2 regions of the Aeromonas salmonicida genome follow, and region 2 is predicted to be linked to the other one. Evidence: riboswitches for the same ligand, from Rfam matches in the RefSeq annotation. Region 2 holds a riboswitch; the other holds the start of a gene.
What was found. A riboswitch is a leader RNA that binds a small molecule or an ion and turns the genes downstream of it on or off. The one in region 2 is predicted to bind lysine.
Positions count from the first base shown of each region.

Region 1: linked by a shared signal. The riboswitch ahead of lysC (lysine-sensitive aspartokinase 3) and the one ahead of ONZ54_RS09865 (Na+/H+ antiporter NhaC family protein) in region 2 are both predicted to bind lysine.

Region 1 covers NZ_CP110645.1:2,930,269-2,935,576, reverse strand. The annotation lists gene ONZ54_RS13830 (protein kinase family protein) at 1-196, shown strand, start outside; gene lysC (lysine-sensitive aspartokinase 3) at 288-1,640, opposite strand; lysine riboswitch at 1,730-1,954, opposite strand; gene argA (amino-acid N-acetyltransferase) at 2,063-3,391, opposite strand; gene msrA (peptide-methionine (S)-S-oxide reductase MsrA) at 3,662-4,294, shown strand; gene ONZ54_RS13810 (DUF3802 family protein) at 4,650-4,985, opposite strand; gene ONZ54_RS13805 (GNAT family N-acetyltransferase) at 5,041-5,308, opposite strand, start outside.
Region 2 covers NZ_CP110645.1:2,036,442-2,041,749, reverse strand. The annotation lists gene ONZ54_RS09865 (Na+/H+ antiporter NhaC family protein) at 1-1,481, opposite strand, end outside; lysine riboswitch at 1,568-1,739, opposite strand; gene ONZ54_RS09860 (H-NS family histone-like protein) at 2,060-2,467, shown strand; gene ONZ54_RS09855 (cob(I)yrinic acid a,c-diamide adenosyltransferase) at 2,534-3,097, opposite strand; gene ONZ54_RS09850 (DUF3820 family protein) at 3,094-3,324, opposite strand; gene queE (7-carboxy-7-deazaguanine synthase QueE) at 3,326-3,997, opposite strand; gene queC (7-cyano-7-deazaguanine synthase QueC) at 4,059-4,766, opposite strand; gene ONZ54_RS09835 (tRNA-uridine aminocarboxypropyltransferase) at 4,790-5,308, opposite strand, start outside.

The DNA.
Region 1 (5,308 bases), 890 kb from region 2:
CAAGAGCTGCGGCCCGCTCACCCTGCGCCGGCTCGACTGGCTTGAGAAGGCGGTGACCGACCATTTCGCCGAGCTGGCGGATAATCTGGGGCCTGACGAGGCAGGCTATAGCCAGGCAGCGCTGCTGGCCAGACTCGCGGGTCTGCGTGAGGAGATCCGCACCTGCCTGTTGCCGGTGCCGACGCTGGCGGGGTAGGGGCTGGTATCTGCATCGATGACATGGGCATCAACGACAAGAGGGGCACCCTGAGTGCCCCTCTTTTATGCTGTGTCAAACCTCGGCTGGCTCAGTCGAGCAGCTCCTGGTGGAGGCGGTTGACGATGTGGCCCGCTTCCTCTTCCTTGACCAGGAAGCAGAGGTTGTGGGCACTGGCGCCATAACAGATCATGCGGATGTTGTGCTCGCGAATGGCGTCAAAGACCTGGCTGCCCACCCCGGCCGCCTCGCTCATGCGGTTGCCGATAAGCGCCACCAGTGCCAGACCGGTTTCCACCTTTACCTTGCACAGCTGACCCAGCTCGGCCAGCACCTTGTCGCTGAGCACGGGCTCGCCGTTGCTCTGGCTGCCGGTGTGATCCAGGGTGAGCGACACGCTCACTTCCGAGGTGGTGATGAGATCCACCGAGATGCGGTGGCGGGCCAGGATACCGAACACCTCGGCCAGGAAGCCGTAGGCGTGGAACATGTTGAGGCTGTGCAGTGTGACCAGCACTTGCTGGCGGCGCAATGCCACGGCGCGAAACAGCGGGTTGGTGCTGGTGCTGGCACGGATCCAGGTGCCGCCGGCGGCGGGATCCTTGCTGGAGCCGACAAAGACAGGAATGTCCTGGCGCACCGCAGGTTGCAGGGTGGCCGGGTGCAGCACCTTGGCGCCAAAAGTAGCCATCTCGGCCGCTTCCACGAAGCTTATTTCGGGAATGGGGCGTGCACGTGTCACCAGTCGCGGATCCGTGGTGTAGATGCCGGGCACATCGGTCCAGATCTCTATGCTGCCCGCATCCAGCGCTTCGGCGAGCAGTGCGGCGCTGTAATCGGAGCCGCCGCGACCGAGCGTTGTGGTGCGGCCATCGGCATCCGAGCCGATGAAGCCCTGGGTGATGATGAGGCTGTCGCCGAGCAGAGGCCCCAGCGTCTGTTGGCAGAGGTCGCGAGTGGCGGCGAGATCCACGGTCGCCTTGCCAAAGCGGCTGTCGGTGCGCATCAGCTGGCGCACATCCTGCCAGTGGGCCTTGATGCCACGCTGGTGCAACAGCTCGGTGAAGAGGCGGGTAGACATCAACTCGCCACAGGCGATGAGCCTGTCAGCCAGTTCCGCATCCGTATGCTGACTGGCCTGGCGGGCCATGGTGCGGATTTCGCCGAGGGTGGCATGGATCAGGGTGCTCATTTCGGCGGGATCGCCCAGAGCCGTCAGTATGGCCTGCTGGATCTCGGCCAGTTTGGCCAGCTGTGCCTCCTGGCCTGCCTCGTCCAGATCGCCCTGGGCCAGTGCCACCAGCAGATTGGTGACTCCGGCGCTGGCGCTCAGTACCACCACCCGGGTTGCCGGATTGGCCAGCACCACGTTGGCGCAATTGTTCATGGCCGCGGCATTGGCGACACTGGTTCCGCCAAACTTGGCGACATTGATCGGGCTCATTGCTTACTCCTGTCTTAATATAAAAATCCGGTTCCATCGGGCAAAAAGAGAGGAGGAGGCTGAAAATGGCAGGAATGAGAGAAGCTATCCCGGCCAGAAGCACTCCACCCGCAGAGCCCATCCCGTACCCGCCCCTGATGGGGCGCGGTGGGGGATGACCACTACCGATGACAACCCGGGGGATTCAGCCCCCGCAGCCGACGTTGAGGTATCCAGTTGCCTCACACGTCTCGGCGCTGCTCCCCCTGACCCAAGTTCATCGGACGCTGGTGTCCTCCCTTGGGCTGCCTGGGCAGCGCTCCTCTTCTGGCTCCACCGCAGGCGGTGGAGTGCAATTAGAAATACCCTGTGCTGGATTGCACTGTCAATCGAGATCGTGAAAAAGTTAACAATCGACGACAACTCGGCACAAGATCAACAAGTTACGAAATGGTTTTTGACAAAACCTTGGAGCGGCGCTGCCAGTTGTAGAGCCGTTGCCGTTCCACCGGCAGGTCTTCCACCTCCAGCGGATCGAAGCCCCGTTCCCGGAACCAGTGAATGGAGCGGGTGGTGAGCACGAACAGGCGACGAATACCGAGCCGCTTGGCCCGCTCGGCCACCTTGGCCACCAGCTGATCCCCCCGATTGGAGTTGCGATACTCGGGGTGAATGGCGACGCAGGCCATCTCCGCCATCGCCTCTTCCATGAAGCAGTAGAGCGCCGCGCAGCCGATGATGAGGCCGTCGCGCTCTATGATGGTGAACTTGTCTATTTCCATCTCCAGCTGCTCACGCGAGCGGCGCACCAGAATACCGTCCTCCTCCAGCGGGCGAATGAGATCCAGAATGCCGCCAATGTCTTCGATGGTGGCGGCGCGGGCCTGCTCGGCGCTTTCCCGCACTATCTGGGTACCGAGGCCGTCACGACTGAACAGCTCCTGCAACATGGCGCCATCATCCTGATAGCTCACCAGATGGGAGCGGGGCACGCCGCCCCGGCAGGAGGCAATCGCCGCACGCAGGTAACGGGCGGTGCCGGACATCTCTTCACCCGCCTGCTCCAGCTCCACCAGCAGCTCCTCGGCCTGCTCGGGGAAGAGCTCCGAGATGGCTTCGCCGTGTCTGTCCATGACGCCCTGGGTGCTGCTGAAACAGATAAGCTTGTCGGCTTTGAGATCCACCGCCACTCGGCGGGCGACCTCTTCCGAGCTCAGGTTGAAGCTCTCGCCGGTGACCGAGCAGCCGATGGGGGAGATGAGCACCAGCCCCTTCTGATCCAGCTGGCGGGTGATCCCCTCCACGTCGATGCGGCGTACCCGACCGCTGTGGCAAAAGTCGATGCCATCATCCACCCCCAGCGGCTGGGCGGTGACGAAGTTGCCACTCACCACGCTGATGCGTGCCCCCTGCATGGGGGTGTTGGCCAGCCCCATGGAGAGCTGGGCCGTGATGTCGTACTGCAGGCCGCCACACACTTGTTTGATGATGGCGAAGCTCTCGTCATCGGTGACCCGGATCCGCCTGTGGTACTGGGCTTCGATGCCCGCGCGAGCCAGTGCCTCGTCGTTTTGCGGACGTGAACCGAACACCAGCACCAAACGAATTCCCAGCGTCTGCAGCAGGGCGATATCGCTGACGATATTGGCAAAATTGGGGTGGCAGATGGCTTCCCCGCCCATCATCAGCACAAAGGTGGCACCTCTGTGCACATTGACATAGGGGGTAGACTGCCGAAAGGCATAGACCAGGCTGGGTTCGCGTTCACGCACTTGAGGCTTCTTCCATAAAAAAACAGCAATGGGCTCAATATATGAAAATAAATTCACAAATCAAGACTAAATATTGATTTTGCCATTTTATGCCACCATTTTGTCCACTTGATGACGCAGAAGAAAAACGAGAGACGAGAAGGTGGCGAAAAATACAGCAACACCAGTCTGGCTGTGGCCTTGGTTGATCCCGGCTCATAACCTGTTATCTTCGAGACTCCTTTTCGTCAGCTGTGCGATGACACAGGTTTTTATACAAGGACAGGGTTCATGGAACAGATTATTTCACCGGCAGATGCACTGCCGGGACGCCGCGATGCGATGGTGATTGGCCAGCAACATGCCGTCAATGGTCACCCGACTCAGGGCCCCTGGCCTGAAGATATGGCAGTAGCCTGGTTTGGCATGGGGTGTTTCTGGGGTGTTGAGCGTCTGTTCTGGCAGCAGCCCGGCGTCTACTCCACCGCCGCTGGCTATCAGGGTGGCGTCACCCAGAATCCCACCTACAAGGAGGTGTGCAGCGGTCTGACCGGTCACGCCGAAACGGTACAGGTGGTATTTGACCCCAGCGTCATCAGTTATGCCGCCCTGCTCAAGCTGTTCTGGGAGCAGCATGATCCGGCCCAGGGCATGCGTCAGGGTGGCGATGTCGGTACCCAGTACCGCTCGGTGATCTTCTATGGCGACGAGACCCAGCAGGTCATCGCCCAGCAGAGCCTGGCCGCCTATCAGCAGGCCATGATGACCAGTGGCGACAGCCGTGCCATCACCACCCGCATCTTGCCGCTGGCGCCCTTCTATTACGCCGAGGATTACCATCAGCAATATCTGGAGAAAAATCCGGAAGGGTATTGCGGGCTGGGGGGGATCGGAGTCTGTTTGCCGCCGAGCCTCAATCGCTAACAGATGGCGCCATGCTAGATCACCCCTGCTTTGATACCAAAAGAGGCCGCATTTGCGGCCTCTTTTGCACCTGATCTCGACTGACTGTCGGCGCAGTGAAAAAAATCGTAAAAAAATATGTCATGAACGGGAACTAAATAGAATTGGCCCTGCCGAACTAAGTAGCTTCCAAGGATGGCAGCCAAGACCAGACACATTTCTTGCCTCGACCTTCACTGAACGCCACTGAAAAGCTGGATAGATTGAAATGATAGCAAGCAGGGCTGCCCATTGAGGCGGCCCTTTTCATGTGTGCTGTGTGCGGAAAAATACGGGCGTCTAGGTCGGCGCCACGGCGATCAGGTGTCTCGACGGATTAGCTGATGGCGCCGTCAAACAGATTCTTGATGAGGTCAATGAACTCTTCGAGGAAGGCTTGCTGGGCCGGGGTAGGGGCACGCAGCCAAACGGCGGAGAGCACCTCTTCCAGATCGGCGACCACGGCATCGGCTTCCTGCATGATCATGAAGCGCAATTTGGGATCGAGCTGCGGGTTCTGCTCGCAGATGGCCATCAGGTTGCTCGCCACCCGGCTGCTCACCAGATCTTCGATGGTCTGTTCACCACCGCTCTGCTGCTGGGCTTCAAACAGTCCCAGACTCTCCACCAGATACTCAATCAGGGCGATATAGCCTTCGCTTTCTACAACCATGGCGGCCTCAATCCTCAACAATACGAAAAAACTGTGCGTATTTTAGTGGCTGGTCCTAGCTTGGCAAGCGGCAGTGCAGACGATAGCGGATAAAACTGACTCCACCCCGTTCCACACTTTCCAATCCGGTCAGCTCAAAGCCATACCGTAAAAATAGCCCATAGCTGAAGGCGCTGGCTTCCGTCGTCAGGGTCTCGATGCCGAGCCGACCGGCCTGACTGAGGGCGGTGGCGAGCAAGAGGCCGCCCAGCCCCTGGCGTTGATGGTCGGCGCTCACATAAAGCAGGCTCAGGTGACCATCGTCGCTGAGGGTGACGAAGCCG
Region 2 (5,308 bases):
GAATGCATCAACCCCATGGCCAGGTAGCCGAGCGCGGCACCAAAGGCGATGGTCAGCGCATAGGGCAGCTGGGTCATGACGTGATCGATATGATGGCAACCGGCACCCGTGGCCGACAATATGCTGGTACTGGAGATGGGCGAGCTGTGATCACCGAACACTGAGCCTGCGAGTACGGCGGCCAGCATAGGCAACATCAGGCTGATGTCACTGGCGGCCGCCATGTCACCGGCCAGGGGCAACATGATGCCGAAGGTGCCCCAGCTGGTACCGGTGGCAAATGCCATGGCGCAGGAGAGGATAAACACCACAGCAGGCAGCACTTCGATCGGCAGGTTGCCGTTCGCCAGGGAAGCCAGATATTTGCCAGTTTCCACATCCCGCACCACAGAGCCGATAGCCCAGGCAAACAGCAGAATAGTGATCGCCGGCAGCATGGCCATCACCCCTTGGGGCGCGGCCTTGATCCAGTTCTTGGCACCCAGCTTGAGGCGCAGCGCCAGGCCGATGGAAACCACCAGGCTGCACAGGGCACCGTAAACCAGAGAGGAGCCGACATTGGTGTTCTCGAACGAACCGAGCACGCTGAAGGGCAGCCCCTTCTCGCTCAGCACGGAAGCCCCTGAGTCAATCATGAAGTAGACGGTTGCGGCGGTCAGCGTCAGGATCGGCAGCACCATGTCAATCATGCCGCCATTGCTCTCCTCCGGGCTCTCCATATCCAGACCGATGGGACGGCCCTTGGATTCATCCCACAGCTTGCCTTCCAGCGCCCACTGCTCATGTTGACGCATGGGGCCGATATCGAACTGAAACGCGATCACCACCAGCACCATGATCAGGGTGAACACGGCGTAGAGGTTCATCGGGATCATCTCGACAAACGCAGCAATCGGGCTCTGCTCGGTCAGACCGTGCGCCGCCATGATGCCGCCTACCAGGGCGATAATGTAGGCGCCCCAGGAGGAGATGGGCATGAGCACACAGACGGGGGCCGCAGTGGAGTCGAGCAGATAGGCCAGCTTGGCGCGGGAGATCTGGAAGCGATCCGTCACCGGACGGCAGATGGCTCCCACCGACAGACTGTGAAAGAAGTCATCAATAAAGAAGGCAAACACCATCATGCCGGTGAGCGCCTTGGCCCCCTTGCGGGTCTTGGCACGGCGCTCGGCCCACTCGGCAAAGGCGCGGGTGGCGCCGGAGACGCTCATCAAGCTGATGAGGCCACCCAACAGCAGCATGAACAGTATCATGTTGACGTTGTCACGATTGAGCGCGCCATCGACCCAGAAGATCTTGAGCACTGTGTTCAAGATGTAATGCAGGGAATCGAGGGGAGAAAACTGATTGAGCAGCAGGCTGCCGGTCAGGATCCCCGCCCCCAGCGACAGCAGGACGCGGCGGGTCAGGATCGCCAGGGCGACGGCCAACAAGGGGGGAACGACAGACCAACCTGAGTCGGCGTACTGAATGATGTCCATGATCTCTTTGCACCTAAAGACAGCAGGTGGAGATCTACCGAGAGGATAAAGAAACAAAACCCATGGGGAGGTTATACTCCTCAGCCCCTTCAGGTAGCGCTCCATAGTGGATGACTATGGCAGTCCTGCACCTGTTCGATGCAGAACCAGCAGCCCGGTATGATGGCCTGGCTACTTCGGCGCTGACTCCTTTCCTTGTGCATCACAGGCATCACCCTCCGCACAAGTAGTCATAGGCAGCGCGCCTCTACTTAAAGGTATTCGGGGCACATTTTATCGTGCTGGCACGTTATGGCAAGTTTTTTGATTAAATCCCCACGTTGGCCATTTTAAAATGGGGAAAAGGTAGTCAAATGGTGCAAACATTTTGGTTTTGTCGCTATTTTCACCTGCTTGGAACTCAGTCGGGTATGACGTATTCAATATTACTGAATCCAGTCTGAACTCAAAACAGTTCACTTATTTTGCACGCTGAATTTATTATTTTGCTTATCTTGACTTAATAGCAAGCTGGCGTATAAATTACCCAAAATTACTCTTTTCATTTAATTCCCTCCTTTGCTCGCGTGGTGGACACTATGAACGAATTTTTGAAAGTACTGCTGAATATCCGTAGCTTGCGCGCAGCGTGCCGTGAGTTGACTCTGGAACAATTGGAAGAAGGCTTGGAAAAACTCTCCGCTATTGTTGCCGAACGTCAGCAGGATGAAGCCGCCGATCGTCAGGCCCGTGAAGAACATCAGCGCAAAATTAACGAATATACCGAAATGCTGAAAGCCGCTGGCATTGATCCTGCCGAGCTGGTTGGCACAGTGGCTAACGAGCCAGCCAAGGCTGCGAAAAAAGGCAAGCGTGCCCCACGCCCTGCCAAATACCGCTATCTGGATAATGGTGTTGAAAAGACCTGGACCGGTCAGGGCCGTATGCCTTCCGCGATTGCCAAGGCCGTTGCCGAAGGCAAATCCATCGAGGAATTTGCCATCTGATTGGCAAATCACCGACCAATAAAAAACCTCGCACTGCGAGGTTTTTTATTGCCTGATATAACGCCATCAGCCCCGTTCGGCCGCCTTGACCCAGAGCACTTCCGGCGTCCCGGTGCAGGCCAGCAGGTAGCGGGCTATGGTGAAGAACCAGTCACTCAGCCGGTTTACATAGGGCAGTATGGCCGGATTGATCTGCTCTGCACGGCTCAAACTCAGCAGCAGGCGCTCACAGCGACGGGTCAGGGTTCGCACCACGTGAGCTTGTGACGCAGCACGGGAACCACTCGGCAAAATGAAATTGCGCAACAGGGGTAAATTGGCGCTGTAGGCATCGATTTGCTGCTCAAGGCGCAAGGTCCATTCGTTATTTACCTGCCAGATGGCCTCATGCTGGCCATCGCTGGAAAAAGCCAACTCCCCACCCAAATCGAACAACTCTTGCTGCAATAATACCAGATCGGCTAATAAACCGGTTTCAGCTGCGGGCACCTCCGCAATGAGCAGACCTATATGAGAATTCAATTCATCGATATAGCCATAGGTTTCTACCCGCAGCTCATCCTTGGCCAATTGCACACCATCGGCCAGTCGGGTCATGCCTTTATCGCCCTGCCTCGTATATATCCTCATACCGACATCCTGTTAATAATGGGAACAATCATGGATTCGAGCCCGTTCAGCTTGATTTCATAGGCAAGGGCCAGCGTTTGACCCAGCGCACCGGCAGGAAAACCGGTGCGCGCCATCCACACCAGATAGGGCTCCGGAATATCGATGATCCGCCGCCCCTGATATTTGCCGTAAGGCATTTTGTTGGCCAAGGTGAGCAGCACACGCTCGTCGGATAACCACTCCATATTAATCAATATCCAGATATTTATGAGTCTGGATAGATAGCCGCCAATTACGGGCAATACAGACTGCCATCGCCAGCTGGGTAGCACGGGGCTTCTGGCTGATGGGCTGCAGCGCAATTTCCACATCCGGGCGCAAAGTGGCGGTTGCCAGCAGGGCATCGAGCTCCTCGATATGGCGCTCGGTCGCAACCGGGTGCTTTATTTCGTTGGCACGCTCAAGCGCCGATACCAGCACGGACAGGCCCCCCTTCATACCAATCTTGGGCGAGACAGTGACCCAGGTACTGTCGTGAGTCTTGATCTCGCTGGTACCGCTGGTTTCGATCTGCACCTGATATCCCGCCGCCAGCAAGACGGTGGAGAGCTCATGCAGATCATAGAGGCAAGGCTCGCCCCCCGTGATCACCACATGGCGAGCCTGATAACCCAGCTGCTGGAAACTGGCCAGGATCTGATCCGTGCTCATCTTGCTCCAGTTATCAGACTCGTTGGAGCAGTCCAGCACCGCCTGTACCCCCACTTCACGAGCAGGATCAACAATCCAGGTATGACGGGTGTCGCACCAGGGGCAACCCACGGGGCAGCCTTGCAGGCGAACGAAGATGGCGGGCAGGCCGGTGAAGATGCCCTCCCCCTGGATGGTCTGGAATATCTCGTTGATTGGGTAGTGCATCACGGTCACGGCTTGTTGCAAAAGTCGCGGATTATACCCCAAGCAAGGGCAAGACGCAGGCTCACAGTCCGCTTTTCTCACACAATCCGGTTTTCTCGTACAGCCGGGCCATGATCCCCGCCTTGTCGGCCAGATACAGATCCAGCCCCCGGCTACGCAGTTCGCAGGCAGGACAGTGACCACAGCCATCACCAGCAATGCCGTTATAACAGGTGAGTGTCTGCTGGCGCACCGTCTCCAGGTGGCCGTAGTAATCCGCCAGCGCCCAGGTTTCAGCCTTGTCGAGCCACATCAGCGGGGTTTCAAAACGGATGCCGCGATCAAGCCCCAGAGAGACGGCCTGATTGAGCGACTTGACGAATTCGTCACGGCAATCTGGGTAGCCGGAAAAATCAGTTTCGCACACCCCTGTGATCACCGCCTCGGCCCCCACCTGGTAGGCATAGATGGACGCCAGGGTCAGAAACAATATGTTGCGACCCGGTACGAAGGTGTTGGGCAGACCGTTGTCCTGCAATTCCCCACTGACCGGGATCTCGTCCCGGGTCAGGGCTGAGACGGCCAGTTCATTGAGCAGGGTCACATCCATCACCTTGTGGGCGGCGATCCCAAACTGAGTGGCCAACCGGCGAGCGGTCTCAATCTCCTCCCGATGGCGCTGGCCATAATCGAAGGTAATGGCGTGCACCTCGTCATAATGGGCCAGAGCCTGTACCAGGCAGGTGGTACTGTCCTGCCCACCACTGAATACCACGACGGCTTTTTTCACGTTCATCACTCCTGGTTTGCAATTCACACGCGGCGACCTTGTGCAAAGTCATGCCACTGCTGGTTTAAATGGGTAAAGAGGGTCATCAGCGGGGCGAAGCGTTCGGGCTCCTCCTCCCACTGGGACAACAGATGGTAGCCAGCCTCCAGGGTCGACAGCGCCTCGGGAAAGGGTTTCTTGCGAATGGAGTACTGGCCAGGGATGGCGCCGAGCTTGATCCTGGGCAACCGCAGCAAGGCCGGATTGCTGTGCAACATGCGATACGCCTTGCGCCAGGTGCCATCGAGCAGGATGAAGCAGACCTTGCCGCCCTCATCGTTTTGCACGATTCGCTCTCGCACCTGATCCAGCCCCAGAGCCTGCTCGTCGGGCCAGAGCAGATAACTGTGCATCTTGGGATCCGCCAGCAAGGCATTGAGCCACTGAGCCCCGGCAAAGTCTTCTCCCACATGAATACGGGCCTGGGTCAGGGACGCGGCCAACAGAGCGGCTGTACCCTTGGGATGCCCTGCTTCGCTCGGGTGCTGCAGAATATGAAGGGG